DNA from 2 places in the Methylophaga sp. SB9B genome. Region 2 is predicted to be linked to the other one. Evidence: riboswitches for the same ligand, from Rfam matches in the RefSeq annotation. Region 2 holds a riboswitch; the other holds the start of a gene.
The links. Region 2 has a riboswitch for cobalamin ahead of E8Q33_RS06230 (TonB-dependent receptor domain-containing protein). Riboswitches for the same ligand answer to the same signal wherever they lie in the genome.
Positions count from the first base shown of each region.

Region 1: it holds a riboswitch for cobalamin, as region 2 does, so the genes downstream of both, E8Q33_RS15645 (hypothetical protein) here and E8Q33_RS06230 (TonB-dependent receptor domain-containing protein) in region 2, are expected to answer to the same signal.

Region 1 covers NZ_SSXS01000007.1:64,686-74,033, forward strand. Annotated here, with positions in the region: gene E8Q33_RS08990 (LemA family protein) at 1-561, opposite strand, end outside; cobalamin riboswitch at 753-1,000, shown strand; gene E8Q33_RS15645 (hypothetical protein) at 1,101-1,943, shown strand; gene E8Q33_RS16430 (cobaltochelatase subunit CobN) at 1,955-4,042, shown strand; gene E8Q33_RS16435 (cobaltochelatase subunit CobN) at 4,039-5,487, shown strand; gene E8Q33_RS09000 (MotA/TolQ/ExbB proton channel family protein) at 5,487-5,933, shown strand; gene E8Q33_RS09005 (DUF2149 domain-containing protein) at 5,926-6,225, shown strand; gene ettA (energy-dependent translational throttle protein EttA) at 6,348-8,006, shown strand; gene E8Q33_RS16015 (hypothetical protein) at 8,145-8,573, opposite strand; gene E8Q33_RS16020 (hypothetical protein) at 8,579-8,800, opposite strand; gene E8Q33_RS16025 (NADPH-dependent assimilatory sulfite reductase hemoprotein subunit) at 8,797-9,348, opposite strand, start outside.
Region 2 covers NZ_SSXS01000004.1:180,119-189,466, reverse strand. Annotated here, with positions in the region: gene bluB (5,6-dimethylbenzimidazole synthase) at 1-384, opposite strand, end outside; gene E8Q33_RS06240 (cobyrinate a,c-diamide synthase) at 381-1,673, opposite strand; gene E8Q33_RS06235 (hypothetical protein) at 1,673-2,248, opposite strand; cobalamin riboswitch at 2,303-2,506, opposite strand; cobalamin riboswitch at 2,586-2,781, shown strand; gene E8Q33_RS06230 (TonB-dependent receptor domain-containing protein) at 2,842-4,719, shown strand; gene E8Q33_RS06225 (O-succinylhomoserine sulfhydrylase) at 4,882-6,066, shown strand; gene E8Q33_RS06220 (VWA domain-containing protein) at 6,196-7,974, shown strand; gene E8Q33_RS06215 (hypothetical protein) at 7,975-9,348, shown strand, end outside.

The DNA.
Region 1 (9,348 bases), on a different contig from region 2:
CACATTCTGAATAGCTTCACGGTCATCAAAATCCAGCTCTGATGCACGCGTAAAACTGAACATATTCGCCAGAATATTGGTTGGAAAGGTTTCCAGCACATTGTTATATTCAAGTACGGTATTGTTATAGCCACGCCGTGATGCTGCGACTTTGTTTTCAATACTGGTCAACTGCTCCATCAAATCACGGAAAGCACCATCGGCTTTCAGATCTGGATACGCTTCTGATAAAGCAAAAATACCGCCCATCGCTTTACCCAATAACCCTTCTGCCTGTCCAAGTGCCAGCATGGATGTGGCATCGCCCGAGTCAATTTGGCCGCGCATTTTTTCTGCCTGATTACGGGCTTCAATGACACCCGTCAGGGTTTCCTGCTCATGTTTGGCATAGCCTTTAACGGTGTTGACTAACTGCGGAATCATGTCATGACGTTGTTTAAGCATTACGTCTATCTGTTTGAATGCATTCTGAAAAATATTGCGATGCCGGACTAATTTATTGTATTCAATGATGACATATAAAATCAGTAGCCCCACGATGGCCAGTAATACCCATTCCATATTTCTCTCCTTTTTTAATTTAACGTAATGATTGGTTATCAATTTAGATAACCCACAGTATCAAACAGCTTACTGACTATGAAAGCTAAGGGCCATTAACGTTCAGCAAAATACTATCTCAATGTCACGATCAGTCTCATTAATGTATTACTACCAATATCGCCTGGTTTGACTGATTACCATTGTCTGTATTATCGCTGGCAGTTTCAGGTGCCTTTATTACAACATGTGATAAAGGTTAAACGGGAAACAGGTGACCCAATGATTTGGTTATTCCTGTACTGCCCCCGCAACGGTAAACAGTTATTTCATTGCTCTGGTCGCTATCTGCTTGATAGATCGACAGTCACTGTACTTAAACAGTATGGGAAGACGAGAAATGCCGCCATTTATGGCTAAGCTGTAAGTCCGGAGACCGGCCCGAAGCTAACTAAGGAGTCGTGGCGGGGTGCCTGAACGTTTCCGAGATTACACCCATACTGTCCCCCTGCCCGCTATTTACCTAACTGGTAGCTGCTTTTGCTGCGGCAGGATGTCTTATGTTTCATAAATTTAATTCTCACACGAGTCTTTTTCGACCCGTTTCTTTGTTTGCTCTGTTGTTTTCTCTATTGGCATCTGCTGTTTATGCCAGTGATCGCAACGTGACGGTTATTGTTTCAGATCGTTCTGCCCCGACGTTGGTCTCTGGAGCACATCAGTTATTACAGCAACATCCCGATGCAGACATTCAAATCCGTACTGTCAGTCAGCTTAATGCTTTAAATGACAATGAGTTGCAGAAATTAATCGATAGCAGCGGCAGCTTATTAATGGTTGGCGTATTTGGTGATCCGGTTGAGCGTTTACTGGCACGTCAATACAGCACTACACAAAAACGCTATGTTTTACATAGTGATCAGCGACTCACGGCATTAAACAGTGTTCCACTTACGCAATCTATTCCTGAACAAGTACTTAGCGACAAAACATCCTTAAGTTCAGCAGATGACTTAAAGGCTCTGCAAGCCAACTATCCGGAGTATGTTAACTGGTTGCAGGCACGCGCCTATTGGGTAAATCGTTCGACAGAGAATTCACGTAGTCTGCTGGAAATGTTGCTAAGCGATGGCAATATAAAAACTGAATTACAACCTATTGGGGCTTTACGCTTTGCTTTGCATAACGACGATAAAACTCACTGGTTAACCCATGATGAACTAGCGAAACAACTGGATGGCTCACAGCCTGTTGTCTGGTTGCTCGATCATGATACCGGTGATTTAACGGGCGAATGGCAATTGCATCAACAGTATTGTCAGGCGCTTAATAGCCAATGTGTATCGGTATTGGCCGCCTGGGGTGAACCAGTGTTGATGCGATTCAGACTATTAAAAAGGTAATGAATGAATCTTTGCCAATCACACCATGGGGAATCGTTTCTTTACAGGATTTTGTGATTGGTGGCGGTGATGGTCGTGAGCAGGTTGAACAATTATTTACTGAACTGAATGTTCCGGTATTAAAAAGCGTTCGGCTGAATGAATTGAGTGAGGCGGATTATGCCTTATCTGCACAAGGCATTCCGCGTGATTCCATTCATTACCGGATTGCCATGCCTGAGTTGCAAGGTGTCAGTCAGCCACAGATTCTGGCTTTGACCGAACCTGCAAAAATCGATAAACAAACCGGGGCCCAGCTGACTCAAAGCCTGCCTATTGCGGCACAAATAAATCGTCAGGCACAGCGCATGCAACGCTGGCTGGATCTGCAACAAAAAGACAACGCTGATAAACGTGTCGCCATTGTGTATTACAACCATCCACCGGGCAGACATAATATTGGTGCTGATAATCTGAATGTGCCTGAAAGTCTGCTGGAAATATTACATGGTCTTAAAGATGCAGGTTATCAGACCGGTGAATTACCCAAAGACGCTGAGGCTTTGCTTGATTTGCTGCAATTTCAAGGGGTGAATTTACCTGAAGACGCTGAGGCTTTATCTGCGATGTCCAAGGTCGCCAACACCATGACAGCGGATGATTATCAACGCTGGTTCAAACAGTTACCGGCAACTGTTCAGGCTGAAATGATTGATGGTCCTTTGGCAGTATTACAGCAGCGGATGCGTGATGCCATTGAGCAGGCGCTGGCATTGGAAAATGTAACCATTCGGCAGTCTCAGCTGCAGTTACTGTCAGCATTTATGCAGCAGACCTCTACGGATATTCATCATGCGCTGGATGGTTTGCGTCACCCCGGTCGCAGTCGGGCATTGGATTTATTAACTCAGCTGGAACAGGATTATCAGCAGATCATCGATGCAGCTGCTCAAGGTAAAAAGCCTGACTGGCAACATAACGAATCATTGCATAATGCCCTGTTGGAAATGCAGATCGAGGGTATTCGTGGCTGGGGTGAAATCCCCGGCAAAGTGATGGTCTGGGATAATCAACTACTGATGCCCGGTGTGCAATTTGGCAATGTGTTTATCGGCCCTCAACCACCACGTGGCTGGGAGATCCACGAGGAACTATTGCATGCCAATATGTCCTTCCCGCCGCCACATCAATATCTCGCTTTTTATCATTTTATCCAGTCGCAATTTAACGCTGATGCGATGGTGCATGTTGGTCGACATTCCACCTATGAGTTTTTGCCCAAACGCGCTGTCGGTCTTGGTGAGGATGATTACCCCACTATTATCGCTGGGGATGTGCCAGGTCTTTATCCGTATATAGTCGATGGCGTCGGGGAAGGCATCCAGGCTAAACGGCGTGGTCAGGCGGTTATCATTGATCATTTGACTCCCCCGCTCGCCGTTACTGAATTGTATGACGATTTGCTGCAACTACGTCAATTGATTGAAAGCGCTGAAGCCGCTTCAGACAAAGCCACCCGGGATCGCGCTATTGTCACCTTACGTGAGCAAATCGAAACCATGGGTCTGCGTGATGAATTAATTGCCAGCATGGATGAAGAGCTGCAAGTTCGTGGCGCTGGTTTTGAAGAAATTGATGATGATTTTCTGCTGCATGAAGTCGGTCATTATCTGACGCATTTTCAGGAAACCTTTATGCCATTGGGATTGCATGTATTTGGTCGTGACTGGTCAGCTGAAGGTCTGGATACCATGATGAATTCAATGCTGGATAAATCCGAGCCCAGCGAACAACAACGCAATGAGATATATCAGAGATTACAAATATCTCCTGCTGCTGAAATTGACGCCTTACTGAATGGTCTGAATGGGCGATTTATCTCACCAGGTAAAGGCAATGATCCGATCCGCACACCCGATGCACTGCCCACCGGGCGAAATTTTTATGCGTTGGATGGCAGTTTACTGCGACCCGTGTGGGTTTTGATATTGGTCAGCAACTGGCTGCGCCGGTATTGGCTGGCGAAAAAGGCAATATTGAAGGTCATGAAGTTGGCGATCGCAATAAACAAGGCGTCATTCTCTGGGCCTCTGATTCGGTGCGTGATGAAGGTGCAATGATTGCTTTTGGCATGAAGCTGCTGGGTGTCCGCCCGATATGGAATAGCCGGGGCATTATCAAAGGTCTTGAGCGTCTGCCATTAAATGAGGAACAACCGCAGCGGCTGGACGTGCTGTTTACCACCTCAGGTCTATTCAGGGATTTATATGGGGAACATCTGGTATTGCTCGATAAAGCCAGCTTGTTGGCATTGGATGCCAGTCGTGATCTGATTATTCGTGATTACCCTGCTCTGGCCATTGCGCTTAAAGCAGCTCTGCAACCGTTAGGCGAATGGCAACAAGGTGGCGAGGAAGCTTTGAATAAAAATCTGGTGGCATCAAATTGGGTTAATGAAGCCAGACAACGTTTGGCACAGCAACCGGATCTCGATCCGGCACAATTAGGTCGTGAAACCAGCCTTCGTGTATTTGGCATCGCACCAGGATCTTATGGTGCTGGCATTAATCGTCTGGTTGAACGATCTTCGGCCTGGGAGGATCGCAGTGAACTGGCCGATGTGTTTATCAAACGTATGGCTCATGCCTATGGCAGTGGTCTGCAGGGTGAATCGCAACCAGACTTGTTCAAACAGCAACTTGCCGGGGTTTCACAGACTTTTCTGGGACGGGCCAGTAATCTGTACGGTCTGATGGATAACAATGATGCATTTGATTATCTCGGCGGTTTTAATCTGGCGGTGGAAACAGTCAGTGGCCAGCAACCTGGCAGCGCGGTGATTAATCACAGTAATGACGATAACCTGCGAATCGATAATCTGCCACAAGCTCTGCTCAGTGAATTGCGTGCTCGTTATCTGAATCCACAATGGATTAAACCGTTGATGAATGAAGGCTATGCCGGTGCCCGCACCATGGGCAGTGAATTTATTGAATATCTTTGGGGTTGGCAGGTGACCAGCCCAGAGATCATTACCGATCAGGTCTGGGAAGAAGTTAAAGCGGTGTATGTAGATGACAGCCTGCAATTGGGATTGGATGAATTTCTCAGTAATAGCCATCAGCAACATGTGCAAACCAATATTTTAGCCGTGATGTTGGTTGCCATTGATAAAGGCTTCTGGGATGCCGATCTGGCAACGCAAAAACAATTAGCCGAACAGTTTGCTGCCAATATTATTAAAAAAGGCATTCCCGGCAGTGGTCATACCCATGCCAATCATCCAATGTATGATTTTGTGAAATCACAGCTTGATGCGGATACGGCTGAAGCCTTGGAAGCCGTATTGGCACGTAGTCGCATGCAAACTTCAGAGCTCGAATCGTCACCGACGCATATCCAGGAATTACAGTTAAATCAGGATGATAGCCAGCAAAACGATAAAGTTGATCAAGGTGCTGACTCAAACTCGAACGATAAAAATCTGCTTTGGTTATGGACGTTACTGGCATTATCAGTAATTGTCGCAGCCGGTTTATGGCGTGGTCGTAAAGGAGCTATGTAATGTATCCACACTTTTCACTGGAATTGATGCACCAGCTGACCGGACTGTTATTAACCCCGGTGGTCTGGGCTTTATTGTTTTTTGTCGGGCTGGCTGTATATGAAACCGGTATCGCCATTGGCGAGCGTTTTTGGGGAATTGCCCGTCTGACAAAACAACTGGACAGTGCATCGCTCATTGCACTTGGCAAACGTCGGATTGAACGAGCAGATTTTATTACTCGTCTAGCACCAATGCTTGGCTTGATGGGGACATTGATTCCTCTAGGTCCAGGTCTTGCCGCATTAGGCGAAGGACAACTAAGCATTCTGACAACGGCGATGACAGTGGCGTTTGATACCACGGTTATTGGTTTATTGGCTGGCATGATCGGCTTTGTTATTGGCCGTATGCGTCGGCGTTGGTATGACGCGGCTTTAACTCAGTTGGAACAGCAAAATGGATAAATGGCGGCGTAGTTCATTTCTGGATACCGATGAAGATCCATTGGGTCCATTAGCCAATCTGATTGATATTGTGCTGGTATTTGCCTGTGGGCTAATCGCAGCACTGGTCGCGTTCAGCACTGATTTACAGGATCACTTTGAAGTACAGCCGCAGGAGATCACTCTCGGTAAAGAACTGCCAAAACTGCCCGACAATATGCAGCAACAGATGCAGGATGGCAGTGGCTATGAAGCGGTTGGTCAGGTATATCGTGATCCCCAAACCGGCAAGCTGATTTTAATTGGTGAGTGATTTTTTTGGGTTGTTGATCTTTTAGAATCTAAACAAAAGATTTTCGCTCAGCCCGCCAAACCAAAAGTAATTTCAGGTAGAATCACCGCTTCTACTGAACTCCTGTTTTATTGGATTTTAAAATGGCTCAATACGTATACAGCATGAACCGCGTTGGCAAAATCGTGCCGCCCAAACGCGAAATATTAAAAGATATTTCCCTGTCCTTTTTCCCCGGCGCCAAAATCGGTGTATTGGGTTTAAATGGTTCAGGTAAATCCACCCTGCTTCGCATTATGGCCGGTGAAGATAAGGATTATATTGGCGAAGCCAGACCGATGCCGAATATGAAGGTCGGTTATCTGCCACAGGAACCTCAGCTGGATGACAGCAAAACCGTTCGTGAAATCATTGAAGAATCAGTTTCAGATGTCAAAGCTGCCCTGGATGAACTGGATGCAATTTATGCCGCTTACGCTGAACCCGATGCTGACTTTGACGCTTTAGCCAAAAAACAAGCTGAACTGGAAAATCTGATCACCGCAAAAGATGGTCATAATCTGGACAATGCTCTGGAACGTGCAGCCGATGCCTTACGTCTGCCACCCTGGGATGCCAAAGTAGCAGTGTTATCTGGTGGTGAACGTCGTCGTGTGGCGTTATGCCGGTTATTGCTGGATAACCCGGATATGTTATTGCTCGACGAGCCGACCAACCATCTCGATGCCGAATCCATTGCCTGGATTGAACGATTCCTGCAGGAATACCCAGGTACGGTTGTTGCCATTACCCATGATCGATATTTCCTCGATAATGCCGCTGGCTGGATTCTGGAATTGGATCGTGGACGCGGTATTCCTTATGAAGGCAACTACTCTTCCTGGCTGGAACAGAAAGATCAACGTCTGGCGCAGGAATCCAAACAGGAAGCCTCGCACAATAAAGCCATTCAGGCTGAACTGGAGTGGGTTCGCCAAGGTGCCAAAGGACGTCAGGCAAAATCCAAAGCGCGTTTGAAACAGTTTGAAGAAATGAATTCAAAAGAATTTCAAAAGCGTAATGAAACTCAGGAAATCTATATTCCACCTGGCCCACGTTTAGGTGATAAGGTCATTGAACTGCACAACGTCACTAAATCCTATGGTGACAAATTACTGTTTGAAAACCTTAGTCTGACGATTCCACCTGGTGCAATCGTCGGCATTATCGGTCCTAACGGTGCGGGTAAATCCACCTTGTTCCGCATGATTACTGGTGAAGAAAAACCCGACTCAGGTGAAATCGAAATCGGCAGCACCGTGCAACTGGCTTATGTGAACCAGTCACGTGAACTGGATGGCAAGAAAACCGTGTTTGAAGAAATTGCAGATGGTGCGGATATGATTACTGTCGGTAACTATCAAACCCCTTCTCGTGCCTACTGTGGCCGCTTCAATTTCAAAGGCTCGGATCAGCAAAAATTCGTTAAGGATTTATCCGGTGGTGAGCGTAACCGTCTGCATATGGCCAAACTGCTTAAAGAAGGCGGCAACGTTTTATTACTCGACGAACCGACCAATGATCTGGACGTTGAAACTCTGCGGGCATTGGAAGAAGCCATTTTGGCCTTCCCGGGTTCTGCGGTGGTGATTTCGCATGATCGCTGGTTTTTAGATCGGGTATGTACCCATATGATTGCCTATGAAGGCGATTCCAGCGTGGTGTTCTTTGAAGGTAATTACAGCGATTATGCCGAAGATTACCGTAAACGCTTCGGCAAGGATCATCAGCCGGAACGTATCAAATACCGCCGGATGAATTAGTTTCAATTATTAACCACATAGAAAAATTAAATAAGTCATTTTTCATGGGTAGGTCGGGTTAGCCTAGCGTAACCCGACACAACCCACGTCTAACAAAAATCTGCGAAATCTACGGATAAAAATCTCTTTGGTTAGATTTCAATCTACCAAAGGCTTATGCATCATCTCAGGTGTCCGTTCGGCGCCCAGAATGCCGACACGGATTAGAAAGTCGCCAAAATGCTCGTCTTGCTCACGTTCAGCAGCAAACTGTTCGATCATTGGTTTCAGCGTATTCAGAATGGTAGTTTCATCCACATTTTCCAGATACAGACGATTTAATCGCTGACCACTGAAATCCGCCCCCAGGTTCAGGTTATAACGCCCGACTGCTTTCCCGGTTAAGGCTATTTCACCCAAGTAAGGTCTGGCACAACCATTGGGGCAACCAGTAATACGGATATTAATCAGTTCTTCCGGCAAACCAACATCACTCATTATTTGTTCCAGCTTACTGAGAAACGTTGGTAAATAACGTTCTGATTCAGCCATCGCTAAAGCACAAGTAGGTAATGCAACACAGGCCATGGCATTTAAACGTAATGCCGGACGCGTTCGCCGATATCAAGTTGATATTGTTCGACCAACTGTTCAATAACCGGTTTCTGCTCAGGACTGATATTGGCAATAATCAGGTTCTGATTACAGGTCATGCGAAACTCGCCGGTATGAACTTTGGCGATTTCCCGAAGTGCGGTACGTAATTGCAGTGCTTCAGTATCCGCAACACGGCCACTATAAATGTATAAGGTCAGATGCCATTGCCATCTTCACCCTGGATCCAGCCAAACCGATCGCCATTGCGTACTAACTCAAAGGGTCTGGCAACTGTCATTGCCTCACCTTGGTATTCGGTAAATTTTTCGTTAAACCAGTCAATACCATGATCATCAATGGTGTACTTAAAGCGGGCATGCGCCCTGACACTACGGTCACCAAAGTCACGTTGAATGGCGGCAATGGTTTCGCAGGCTTTGACAATCTGGTCTTTTGGCACAAAACCGGCCATGGTGGCTAAGCGTGGGAAAGTTGCCGTTTCACCGTAGGTCATGCCCATGCCGCCACCGACGGCGACATTGAATCCAACTAATTCATCGTTTTCGATAATGGCAATTAACGCAATATCGTTGGCCAATACATCGCTGTCGTTTTCAGGTGGAATGGCGATACCGATTTTAAATTTACGGGGTAAATAGCGATCACCATAAAACGGCTCTTCGGATTTTCCCGGTTGATAGACACATTGTTCACCCAGCCAAATCTCGGCATAGGCACCAGACTGCCAGCACAAATGATCACTTAT
Region 2 (9,348 bases):
CGGCAGGGTGCGGCGACCAAAAATATGCGACTCACGTTTATCCATCAACGAAACAACCAACACTTCAGCGCAATCCTTGATGCCTTCGACTTTCAGCTGCAGAAATTCCGTTTCGCGTTCACCCAACGCCTTGGCAGTCAGAACTCTCTCGTTTTCAACGAGTTGATGAATAGCGTTGCGTATGGCGTTATCGGTAATCCGAATCATCCGCCAAGGCTGCATCAGTCCTACACTGGGAGCCTGCCAGGCTGCTTGAAATAATCGCTGCAGAATATCCTGATCGATGGGATCAGCAATAAAATGGCGCATATCCCGACGCTCACCAATAGCGCGATAAACCGCCTCACGATCCTGCTCATTAAAACGGTATTTATCCTGACTCATGAGGTAAACCAGCGAGCAATAAGTCCGGGGGAAGACTGGAAATAAAAGTGGATATAGCTGGCGGTCAGCCGTTGTTGCTGAAACACGGCTTCAGAGACTTTATTGCCATTCGGGCATTCAGCATAGACGATAGCGTCGGGTTGATTTTCCAACAATGAATGGTGGTAGGTGTGACCACGTAAAGTGTGGTTATCAATAGTGACTTGTTGCAGAGCCAAGGCTGTCAGTCTGGTTTGTAGTTTGGCATCAGCGGCAAGCACGCCACACATTTCAGCTTGTTGGCCATGCTTATCGGTTAATGTACGGCATAAATACAGCATGCCACCACATTCAGCCACAACAGGTTTATTGGCATTAATGTGTTCACATATCGCCTGACGCATCGACATATTTTGGCTGAGTGTTTCCAGATGCAGTTCAGGGTAACCACCGGGCAGATAAAGACTATCCACTTCAGGAAGTTTTGAGTCAGTCAATGGCGAGAAAAATACCAGCTTAGCGCCCATTGCGGTTAAACAATCCAGATTAGCCTGGTAAATAAAGGCAAATGCTGCATCCTTAGCCACGCCGATGCGAAGATCTTTTAATAATGGGGGTAAAGCTTCAACAGGTTCGCAGTCTAGTTTGATTTGCGGCAAAACAAATTCGGGATTGAGCTGAATGCTATCTGCCAGTTTGTCCAGACGCTCACTCAAATCAGTGAGTTCATCAGCCTGAACCAAACCCAGATAACGGCTGGGCAAACTCTCAGTTTGGCGAGGCATAGTAGCAAGGCAGGGCAGATCTTCTGGTAAAGCGGATGTCAGCATTTCAGTATGTCTGGCACTGCCCACACGATTGGCCAGAACGCCAGCCAAAGTCACATCCTGACGAAAGTTGGCTAAGCCGAACGCTAAAGCGGCGAATGTTTGTGCCATGGCACTGGCATCTATGACTGCTAAAACCGGGATTCCCAGAATGGCAGCCAGATCAGCTGTAGAAGGCGAACCATCAAACAAACCCATCACGCCTTCAATCAGAATAATATCTGCCTGTTTGGCGGCGTTGGCAATCAATTGTCTGGAGTGAGTTTCACCGACCATCCATAAATCAACTTGATAAACCGGATGGCCGGAGGCAAATGACAAGATCATTGGGTCCAGAAAGTCTGGACCCACTTTGAAAATTCGGACCTGTTTACCCTGACGTCGATAATGCCACGCCAAGGTCGCGGTAATAGTTGTTTTACCTTGACCTGAGGCGGGGGCAGCAATAATCAACGCAGCGCAGGTTTGCGGCTGCTTTGACATTAACGTAGCTGATTACTGCGCTGGCTCAAATTCGCAAAACGGAAGCTGATATGAATTACCGCGGCAGCAGCAATGTAAAAGCTTAATTTACTCAGGTTACCAGGATAGGACTGGACGAACCGGGTCAGATATTCAGCCATGGTTGGATCGACATAACGACCTGAAAACCAGTAAAAACCGCCGCCACTGAACAGGCCGGCAACTGCGGTAACCGTCACCAGCGTCATCGCCAGCGTAAACAGAGCCGTCCAGTTAAATTGGTATTTTGATTGAAACCAGCGACCTGCCAGCCACAAACTGCCATATGCGGGTAACATAAAGCCATAGGCGGGGGAGACACAGAAATTACTGGCACCGCCTATGTAAACCGACATTAAATCCAGCACTACAGCCAGACCTAAAAAAGCCGGAAACCACAATTTTGAGGCCAGATAAAATCCGGCGAGCAGAAATACTGCCCATGATGCGCTAGGTAAAACGTTGATATCGGCAAAATGATGACCACGAGTCATCACCATTAATAAGGCAAGAAGCGCAGCCACGATCAGTTGCTGACGTTGAGACAATAACGACATTGAGATTCTCCGATGTGCTCACCCGCACAACTTGGTTAATAGCATTTTCGGTCAACAGACCAGGATATTTCAGGCCGGTCTCCGGACTCATAAGCGGTACTATCACCAGCTGAACACCTTCCCGTAATTGATACAGTGGCGTAACGTTCAACCTGAACTTATTTACCGTTGCGGGGGCAGTGTCGGGTTTATCCAAAGTTTGGCTGCACCGACTTCCCGTTTCATCACTTTCGCGACACCTGAAACTGCCGACAGAATAAGGATTAGCAAGCTATATTGTCAATTTGGAAATCATTTATTGCCCTTATCAGGTTTGACGATAAGCCATGGGAGATTTAAGATGCGCGCCTCTTCAGGTGCTTTGATACCCATCAGAGTTAAACGGGAAGTTGGTGCAAAACCAACACTGCCCCCGCAACGGTAAACGTTGAAAATGCATCCAATCAGCCACTGCGATTAATCGTGGGAAGGCGGGTGTACTGGCGCAAGCCACAACGTGAGTCCGGAGACCGGCCTGAAGTTCATCACAACCAAATCGTGTTGTGTGACTTTATTAACCTGGATCGCGGGTGAGCGTATCCCTAGGAGACAATATGAAACCTTCAACAAAGGCTATGCCTTTGCGTGTCTGTGCACGTTTGACATTGGCTGCACTGGCAACTTCCACCTTTTCTGTTTCAGCTTTTGCTGAACAGGAATCCCTTGACGCAATAACCATCACAGCAAACCGTATGCCCACGGAAAATGCGTTGGCACCCAATACCGTTATTACCCGTGCAGATATTGATCGTTTGCAGATTTTGGATTTGCCTACACTTTTATCCAGAACACCCGGTATCGACATGGTCCAAAATGGTGGATTGGGTAAAGGAACCAGCCTATACATGCGCGGTACCGCCAGTGATCATGTTTTGGTTTTAGTTGATGGTGTTAAATGGCAATCTGCTACTTCAGGCGGAACATCACTACAGGATTTCCCTGTTGAACAGATAGAACGAATTGAGATCGTTCGTGGCCCACGGTCGGGAATTTATGGTTCAGAAGCGATCGGCGGTGTTATTCAGATTTTTACTAAGCAAGGCAGATCTGGTGAAACTAAACCATATTTTTCATTAGCTACAGGCAGCAAAAACACTCAAAAAGCCACGGCGGGAGTGAGTGGTGGAAATGAAAAAACTCGTTATAACCTGGGATATAGTTACTTAACAACAAATGGCATTGACGCACAGGACACATTGGATAACCCCGTTAGAACGTATGCGACACCTGATCATGATGGGTATCGAAATAGCAGTTTATCGTTGAAAGTTGATCATAATGTTAGCGATAGCTGGTCTGTTGGGGCAAATATATTGCGGGCAAACAGCTATAACGAATACGACAATGGTTCTTTTGTTCGTAACACCAATATTCTTCAAGACCCTATTCATAGCAAAAACATTCAACAAATTCTTGGTGTAAATAGCTCACTGGTGATTAACGATCTGTGGTCTATGCGTTTTATGTTGGGCGAATCGTGGGATCGTTTTCAAAGCGTCAAAGTGGGTGTAAATGAATCGAAATTCAATACCCGGAATCGTTCTGCAAGTTGGATAAACACTCTGAGTCTTAGTGAAACTCAACAGCTTAATATCGGTTTTGATTATGATCATGACCGGGTCGAAAGCTCTAATGAGTATGCGGAAAAGTCTCGTGATAACAAAGCTGCCTTCGTAAGCTGGCAAGCCAGTGCAGGTCGACACGAGTGGCTCTTGAGTGTGCGCCATGATGATAACGAGGCGTTTGGTCATCGTAATACTGGAACAGCCGATTATGGATATTGGTTAAATGACGAATTACGAATCTCATTAAATGCTGGTACAGGATTTCAAACACCAACGTTTAATGATCTTTATTGGCCAGGTGCAGGCAATCTGGATATTCTTCCGGAAAAATCGAAATCTTATGGGGTTGGTTTGACTGGGAGTCCAGCCTGGGGGAAATGGGCTGTTAACGCTTATCAGAATGAAGTAAGAGATTTAATAGAATGGGCAGCGACTCCTTCAGGATTATTTCAACCTTCTAATGTGTCAGAGGCTAAAATTAAAGGCCTAGAGTTCGAATTGAATACAACAGTAGCAGAATGGCTTTTGTCATTTGATGCATCTTTTGTTAAGCCAGAAGATGAAGAAACTGGAAATGTGTTGCAAAGAAGGGCAAAACGTATTGCCAATTTTCATGCTGATCGCCAATGGAATAAATGGTCTACAGGCGCAAGCTGGAAGTTAAGAGGTGAAAGTTATAGTGATAAAGATAATGACATTAAACTCAGTGGCTTTGGCTTATTAGATCTTCGTATCGCTTACGATATTGATACTGACTGGAAAGTGCGTTTAACAGGACAAAATATATTGAACAAGGATTATCAAACTATCGATAGATACTATAGCTGGGGCAGAACAGTTATGTTATCTGTTCATTATCAACCTTAATTTTGTTACGAAAAATGCTCAGTCGTTATCGACTGAGCATTCCTTTTTGATATTTCTAACTTATACCTATTCAAAAGCCCAAATCCTTTAAGGATAAAGCTGGTCAGCAGTTAGGCTAATCTTTTAGAATGGCAGGATTTTCCAGCTATATTCAGAGTTGTCATGACAGATCTCAAAGACCAGGGTTTTGCCACCCGAGCTATTCGTGCAGGACATGTAAGAACCCCTGAGGGTGAACATTCCGAACCGATTTTCCCTACTTCCAGCTTTGTGTTTGATAGTGCAGAGCAGGCGGCAGCTCGTTTTGGGGGCGATGAACCTGGCAATATCTATTCACGTTTTACTAATCCAACCGTACGCACTTTTGAACAACGCCTAGCATCGCTGGAGCAGGGTGAGTCATGCGTGGCAACCGCTTCAGGCATGTCTGCCATTCTGGCTACTTTTATGGGGTTGTGCGCTGCTGGTGATCATATTGTTTCGTCACGCAGTGTGTTTGGCACCACTCGAGTTTTGTTTGATAAATATCTCAGCAAGTTCGGTTTGCAAACAGATTATGTTCCGTTAACCGATTTGGCAGCCTGGGAAGCTGCTATCAAGCCCAATACCAAAGCGTTATTTCTGGAAACACCTTCCAATCCACTTAATGAGATTGCCGATTTGGTGGCGTTATCAGCCTTAGCCAAAAAACATGATTGTTTGTTAATCGTTGATAACTGTTTCTGTACACCAGCTTTACAACAGCCTTTATTGCTTGGTGCGGATATCGTCATTCACTCAGCTACCAAATACATTGATGGGCAGGGGCGTTGTGTAGGCGGTGCGGTTGTCGGTGATGCAAAACGAGTCGGTGAAGATGTGTATGGTTTCTTGCGCACTGCGGGTCCGACCATGAGTGCCTTCAATGCCTGGACTTTTCTGAAAGGTCTTGAAACATTAGATTTACGCATGAAAGCGCATTCAGTCAATGCCAACCATCTGGCACACTGGTTACAACAGCAGAAAATGGTTACTCAGGTGTTTTATGCCGGGCTCGAGTCGCATCCAGGACATCAGCTGGCTAAACAGCAACAATCTGACTTTGGGGGCATTATTGCGTTTGAAGTGGAAGGCGGGCAGCAGGCAGCCTGGAAATTAATTAACGCCACACAGTTTATATCGATTACTGCCAATCTGGGTGATACCAAAACAACTATCACCCATCCGGCCACTACGACTCATGGCCGTTTGTCAGTAGAAGCCCGCGCTGAATCGGGTATCAGTGATGGCATGATACGTTTGTCGGTAGGTTTGGAAAATGTTGAAGATATTCAACAAGATATTCAGCGTGGTTTAGATCTGCTTTAAACCTTGCAAGTAAATAGCTGAACTATCGGCATAAAAACTGCATATTGAGACTCAAATAAAACAATTCGCGCCAGAAAACAGACATTGAGGACGTTTTCTGCCGCTTTTCCAGCCAAACAGGTTGTTTTTATGCAGAAAATATTAAGGCTCATACTGGCCCTGCCAATCATCTGGTTTACTCTGCCAGCAGTGGCAAACGCTGAATCCAGCGCGGATGTCCGCATCATTATTGATGTGTCCGGCAGCATGAAATACAACGATCCAGAGAATCTTCGCGCACCGGGACTTCGCTTATTAGGCGGATTGATGCCGGGTGATGCCGAAAGTGGCGTTTGGACCTTTGCCCGTTACGTCAATATGTTGGTGCCTATCCAAAAAGTCGACGATAAATGGCGACAACGAGTTCAACAAAAATCCTCTGAAATTCATTCTCTTGGTTTATTTACTGATATTGAACAGGCGTTGCAAAAGGCGACGGCTAATGTCAACGCCGCTGATTCAACTAAACAACGCAGCATTATCCTGTTGTCAGATGGCCTGGTTGATCTAGACAAGGGTAAAGCTGCCAGCGAGCAATCTCGGCAAAACATCATCAATACACTGCTGCCACAAATAAAACAAAAAGGCTTTCGGATTCATACCATAGCCTTATCCGAAGAAGCCGATCACGAACTGCTCAAACAATTGTCAATGTCGACCGATGGCTGGTATCACAAGGTAGATAACGCTGATGAGCTTGAGCGGGTTTTTCTGCATTTATTCGAGCAAGCCACTCAACGTGATTCCGTTCCTCTGGTGAATAACCGCTTCACTATTGATAACAGCGTCAATGAAATGACGATCTTAGTGTTTCGTGAAACTGAAACCGATATCACCCAACTGGTCCAACCTGATCAAAAACAGCAATTGGCCGATACTAATGATCCTGCCATCCGCTGGATGCAGGAAACACATTTTGATTTAATTACGATTGAGAAACCCATGGCGGGTGAATGGTTTATTGACGCCAATATTGATCCGGACAATCGTGTCATGGTGCTGACCGATCTAAAACTGCAAACCATTGATCTGCCAAATAACATTTTGGCAGGAGAGCAATTTGATATTGTCGCCAAATTAACCGACCATGGTAAACAGGTAGAACGAACCGATTTTTTGCAATTGGTAACGGCAGAGTTAAGCACTCAGCCATTGCAGGGTGAGCCCATCAATAACACGATGGCCTTAAATAACCAGACGGCAACGTTTATGGCAAATTTAGGCAAACTGTTTGACAGCGGACAGAATGATATTGTGATCACCGCTAAAAGTGACACTTTTGAGCGTCAGCGTCGGCAATCTGTGAACGTAGTAGCTTTGCCATTTGATGTCACCGTCACCCAATTGGAGGCTGACAGTCGTAGTCATCGACTGTCCATGACAGCCGATGCCAGTATGATTGAGCCAGAATCCTTGCAAATCACTGCATTACTCAGCGCTTCTGATGGCAGTGAATTCCCTTACGATGTATTACGTCAATCAGATAATGCCTGGCAGCTGACGCTTGCCGATTTACAACCCGAAACCGCTTATCAATTATCACTGCAGATCCGCGGCAAAACTTTGACAGGACGAAATGTGTTTTTGCAACCAAAGCCCATTCATCTAATGGACGAAGTTGGCGCAACACTAACCATTACCTCAGAAACCCCGATTGGCGCAGAACCAGCCGATAAGCCTTTTGAGCCAGTTATTATTGATCCGGTTGTAGACGAACAAACCTCTGTAGTGGATGCAAGCTCATTTCGACTGTCTGATACCGTGATTTTAGCCATTGGCAATGCGGTTATTGTGCTGTTGTTGCTGATGGGATTCTGGTTTTGGCATCGCAGCCGTCGTCGGCAGCTGTTACCTGGAGACTTACTGTAAATGTCGTTGACTGATCCGGTTTTCCAATGGCTTGCCTATGAGCTGGCCGCTATCTTTGCCGTTTTGTTTATCTGGGTGTTGATTCGCGCACGACGCAAGCACAAACGTACTCAGGCAGCCGCTGCTAAAACGGCGAAATTTATCAAAAACAGTTACGAACAACGGGTTGCTTCATTAAGCGAGCAGCTGAGTAGTCGGTATGGTTTAAGCGGTGCGGCCTTGGATTCGATGGTCGAAGAGTTGATGCTGCGTGAAAAGGAAATCTTTAAATCCATCGTCAATCTGTATTCGGCTCAGGACGAAAAAACGCTGAATAATTTCCCTGAACAAATCACCTCATTAACTGATGCCACGCTGAGCATCATGCAAGCAGATAGTGAACAAGATGCTGAGGTCACCGACCTACTAGACGTTGTTGATGAAACATTGCAGGAAGAAGAAGCAGAGCTTGAAATTGAATTAGCTGAACAACCGGCAGAGACTGAAGAAGATCCTCAAGCCGAGTTTGATGGCGTGTTTGATGATGCCAATGCAGACACAGTGGTTGCACAAACTGAAGTGCTGGATGACGAAACGGCGGTTATTGAAGAGTTAAATGAGCCAGCCGCGGATTTTGATATTGAGTTGGCGGATGTTGAAACAGATGAAGTCGACGTTGATGACATCTTTAATCAAAACACACCCATAGAAGAACCTGTTCCTAGCGAGCAAGAAGCACTTATTGATGATGCCATTGCGGCAGAACCTGAGTTGGATATAGATCCTGATCTGTTAGCTGACTTTGATGGACTTGCCTCAGACGAGCCTGTAGCAGAGCCAGAATTAGAACCTGAACCTGCAAAAACAGCTATGCGGATGGCGGATTTTCTAAAGAATGACTGGAACCCAACCATTCCGGATGTGTACGGTAAAACGCCATTAGCGGAGACTGAACCAGCAGCTGAAATCGAAAATGAGTCAGAAAATGCTGATAGTTCTACTAAGCTAAAAAGCATGAAGGCGTATTTGAATACAGCCTGGACCAATCAGGTACCGGATATTTATGGTAAATCTGCCGCAGAGCCAGTAGTAGATCAGATTGATGAAGATTTTGAGGCATTTGAACATCAGGAACTCAAACTGCATGCTTTCGAAACAGACGACACGACGGATCAGGCCTTATCATCACCTGTTCAGCCTGTCGATATCGAATTGGATGTTTTACAACCAAACGACGTGGATTCCGAAGTAGAAGAGATGATTTCTGTAGCAGAAATCGATGATCTTATGCGCGAGGCAGATATACCGATTGAGGACGAACAGGCGGAAACTGTTAATGAACATGTAGCACTCGAAAATGACTTTGATTTCAATGAAATAAATACCTTAGTTGAT